DNA from 2 places in the Chroogloeocystis siderophila 5.2 s.c.1 genome. Region 2 is predicted to be linked to the other one. Evidence: riboswitches for the same ligand, from Rfam matches in the RefSeq annotation. Region 2 holds a riboswitch; the other holds the start of a gene.
The links. A riboswitch is a leader RNA that binds a small molecule or an ion and turns the genes downstream of it on or off. The one in region 2 is predicted to bind cyclic di-AMP.
Positions count from the first base shown of each region.

Region 1: another riboswitch for cyclic di-AMP. It lies ahead of ntrB (nitrate ABC transporter permease); the one in region 2 lies ahead of NIES1031_RS01055 (hypothetical protein).

Region 1 covers NZ_MRCC01000014.1:49,178-51,382, reverse strand. The annotation lists gene NIES1031_RS16750 (sensor histidine kinase) at 1-798, opposite strand, end outside; cyclic di-AMP (ydaO/yuaA leader) riboswitch at 1,029-1,177, shown strand; gene ntrB (nitrate ABC transporter permease) at 1,285-2,121, shown strand; gene NIES1031_RS16740 (ABC transporter substrate-binding protein) at 2,153-2,205, shown strand, end outside.
Region 2 covers NZ_MRCC01000001.1:226,553-228,757, reverse strand. The annotation lists gene NIES1031_RS01060 (DUF937 domain-containing protein) at 1-162, opposite strand, end outside; gene NIES1031_RS01055 (hypothetical protein) at 548-748, opposite strand; cyclic di-AMP (ydaO/yuaA leader) riboswitch at 887-1,025, opposite strand; gene NIES1031_RS01050 (YcjF family protein) at 1,332-2,205, shown strand, end outside.

The DNA of each region.
Region 1 (2,205 bases), on a different contig from region 2:
CAAATTTTTTTCTTGCGCCATCGGTTGTAGCATATCTAGCACATCTTGGATAACGACGCACGTGTCGGTTGGTGCAGGATGAAGTGTCATTTTCCCTGCTTCATACCGCGATATTTCTAGCGCATCATTAATTAGGCGCAGCAAATGTCTACCATTGCGCAATACGCGTTCGATATGTTCAATGTTTTTATAGTTATCTTTGACTTCGGTTTTGTTTTGTAGGCGGATAAATAAATCGGAATAACCAATGATTGAGGTTAAAGGATTTTTGAGTTCATGGGCAAGGTGTGAGAAGTTTTCTTGATTTGCCCGAATTAAGCGTGTCAGTTCTTGATTGTGTAGTGTTAACTGCGATTGGAGTTGCTGTAATTCGCGTAGGCGCTCATCTACATAACTTTGAAAACAACGCGCGATCGCATCATCGACAACTGCATCTATGAGGCGAAAAACTCGAATAACTTCTGTTGACAAGACTTGCTGTAAATCTGGTTCTAATGCTGAGAAAATTGCTCGTCTTAGTAAACGATACTCGCGGGCAATTTCCAGTGGGTCAAAACCTTCTTCCGCACGGTGAATGCCGTGTACTAAACTTGCCTCAATTAGGGTTTGAAGATCATCCTCTGTCGTTTTTGATAGCACTGTAGCCATAGCTTTGAGGACATAAGGTACGTGATTGCGTATTGCTGTGTAGCACATACCTTCAGTACTTTCAATCTGCCGATCTCGGCGTACAGCTTCTACCCAGTTTTCAATGATTGTGTCACTTTTATCAAGCAATATCTGGCTAAAATCAAACATTTTGGCAGTATTTAGAACAGCACGAAGCAAGTCTACTTGTCTTAACTTAGTGTAATTGTGAAGCGATCGCCCACTGAATTATTGACGCGAGCCTGATTCATGCTTTGTGGCAATCGTACAGCGCAGTGCTAGAAGCGATCGCAACTTTATAAAGTTCACCCTGAAAATCCTTAAGACGTAACGAATCTTGATATTGTGGCACCCCTGTGCTATGGTAGTAAAAATTATCATGAGTAAGTCAGCCTAATCTAGACTTTTGCCTTGTAAGGAAAGTCTAGAGCGGAGGAACCAAAGTTTTGGGGCGTATCTGTTAAGTGCAGAGGGATAACTCTCTATCCTAGCCCGTCAGCTAACTTCGTAGGCATTGAGAGGAGACTGAAGAGTTAGCATTCCTATTACTACTAATAGTTTGCTCTCGTCAGTATTCCTAGGTAGTAAAGCACATAGTTTTTTGTGCCTGCTTTTAATCCTGAGGGGAGTTTAATAGTGTTTAACCTGATTGCTGTTTTAGCAGTTGCAGGACAGAGTACCTGGAAAAAAGTACGACCTATTGTAGTGCGGGATGCTGTTCTACTTCCTGCTGCTGGTTTCTTAGGAGTGATTATTCTGTGGTGGTTTATTGCCACTTTCTTAACCAACTTAATGCCTACCCCAGTTGAGGCACTCATTGCCAATTTAGACTACATTTTGAACCCATTTTACCGACGGGGACCTGGAAATTTAGGACTTGGTTGGTTATTACTGGCAAGTTTAAGACGGGTATTAATTGGTTTTGGACTAGGTGCTTTAGTCGCCATACCGATTGGTTTTCTGATTGGGATGTCTAAACAAGCCTTGCTAGCCCTCAATCCTTTAATTCAAATTTTCAAACCTGTATCGCCACTCGCATGGCTACCTATTTCGCTTGCTATCTTTAATTTAGCCGATCCCTCTGCTATTTTTGTCATCTTCATCACTTCACTATGGCCCACAATTATCAATACAGCTTTGGGAGTTTCTAGCGTTAATAAAGACTATATCGATGTAGCGCGAGTGCTGGAAATGCCGCGTTGGCGACAGATTACCAAAATTATCTTACCTGCGAGTTTACCTTACATTTTTACAGGTTTAAGAATCAGTCTCGGCATTGCATGGCTCGTAATTGTTGCAGTAGAAATGCTTACAGGTGGTGTTGGTATTGGCTTTTTTGTTTGGGATGAATGGAGTCGCCTCAATTTAAGTTCAGTCTTCCTAGCTGTATTAGTTATTGGCTTAACAGGATTGGTGCTTGATTATGCTGTGGGCAATATTCAGGAATTGGTAACGCATCGCCCGAAAAGTTAAGAACTATTAATATTGACTACTAATTGCTGATATGAATTATACCGACAAGAACTATTGGAGTCGGCGAAGCTTTCTCTTAGGAAT
Region 2 (2,205 bases):
GTAATTACCTACAATCGACATTAACGATTGCATCGTCGATGGATTTGTGTGATAGCTATTGCTTAGCTGCTGTACTGTATTCAGAATGTTAACTAGCTGTCCAGAACTTGCTTGCTGCGAAGGATTATTGATTGCACCAAGAATTTGGTCAAAAAGTCCCATATGTCTATACTTATATCATGTATGACTTCAATTTTCCCTAGTCAACAAGCTGACGACCTCTAGCTAACAGTAGAAAATTTGCTCAAATCTGCGGTAACGTTCTTCCTTACTTTCTCCCCCTAATTGGGCTACGGTGTACACATAAATTTAGACTGGCGTCGCTCCAAGCTTTTTCACCCCCTTGCATCGGTGAAAGCGGGGTGAAACCCCAATCCCCACTACGTGAGGACACCGAGTCTCCTGTTGTAGGAACTGGCGTGGGCTGGGGGGCGGTTCGCCAGGGACTTTGCTAGATACCGACTATTTGTGTACACGGTAGCCATAATTAGGAAAGAGCGAGAGGGGCGAGAAGCCGCAAATTTGAATCAGTAAAATTGTACAGACACTATGACTCGGCTTGCATTAAAGATTTTGATCGGAGTCGAATGAGACGGTCAATACAGGCTTGACCATAGCTAATTGCCTCATCAAGCGTCTGAAAACAAAATGGTTCGCTGTAGTGATTTCCTTCTGGATCGGTGTAGTCTACGACGATACCGTTCAATTCTTGCTTTGCAAGTAAGATCCACTGTTTGTAGTAATTCATTATCCTTACCTCTGTTTACATGTAGCGACGGACGAGGTGGGCCGAAAGGTCAGCAGCTAACCCAAATTATTGATTAAGGGATACCTGCGAAGAGACCCTTAGGACAATTGCTTATATAAAATATAAAGCTAATGCCACAGGTACTCCTTCCATTGCCTACGAAGTTAGCTGACGGGCTAAGATTGGAAGGTATCTTTCTCTTATATAGAGATTCGCCCCGAACTTTGGTTCCTCCGTTCTTCAACGCAAGCGGTAGAAGATTAGGCTACCCACTAAACAACTGATCGCTAGTAGCAAATGGATACTTTATATCCATGGTAATAACTCATCAGCTATACCAAATATACTGGAATTGCTTTTGTTGCGCAATCATTTTTGTTGTAAATTGCTAGTGTAATATCTTGATACACAAAATTGAGTCAAGCTATAGCCTTAACCGCATCTAACTTTCAGAACTATATTAAATTTTTCTAAAGTTTCAAAACGCCTTGTTGTGATCGCCCTATTACCCCTGACGCAGTCAGGACAACAGCAAGCAGATTAAGATCAAAAGCATCTCCTGCGTTGTAGTGACTCTAAGACAATGCCTTTTCCACGCATCGTAATGCTGCTGATTGCCCTAATTGTTATCGTCGGGCTGTTGCTGTGGCTGTTTGCTAGCTTGTCACAGTTGTTATGGCAGTTGTCTTACACTTCGCCGTTCCTGGCGGATGTGCTGCTATTTCTGATTGTCGCCTTGGTTGTCTTGCTGATCGGTGTAGTTATCTACTACATCGCGATTGTCCAACGCGGTGAAAGGCGATCGCGACGACGGGCGCAACGGCAAATTCAAATTCCCGAAGACCGCACGGACGTTGCGGAGGAAAATCTGCGTGCAATCCAACAGCAATTGACACAAATTCAAGATGAAGTGGCGCGTCAAGCGTTACTCGCGCGATCGCAGGAAATTGAAGCAAGTTTATCGCGCGGTGCGTTGCGAGTCGTTGTCTTTGGAACAGGTTCAGCGGGCAAAACTTCACTCGTGAATGCGATCTTTGGGCGAATTGTCGGACAAGTCGCAGCACCAATGGGAACAACACAGGAAGGACAAACTTACAGCTTGCGGCTCAAAGGCATGGAACGCCGGATTTTGATTACGGATACGCCAGGAATTTTAGAAGCAGGAGTCGCCGGAACAGAACGCGAAAGACTCGCACGACAATTAGCTACTGAAGCTGACTTATTGTTGTTTGTTGTAGATAACGATTTACGGCGTTCGGAATACGAACCGTTGCAGACATTGGCAGAAATTGGCAAGCGATCGCTTTTAGTTTTGAATAAAACCGATTTATACACTGACATAGACCGCGAAACAATCCTCGCCCAACTGCGCGAACGAGTTAAAAACTTTATTGCACCAACGGATATTGTGGCGATCGCTGCGAATCCGCAACCTGTCGCGTTAGAAAATGGCGAAA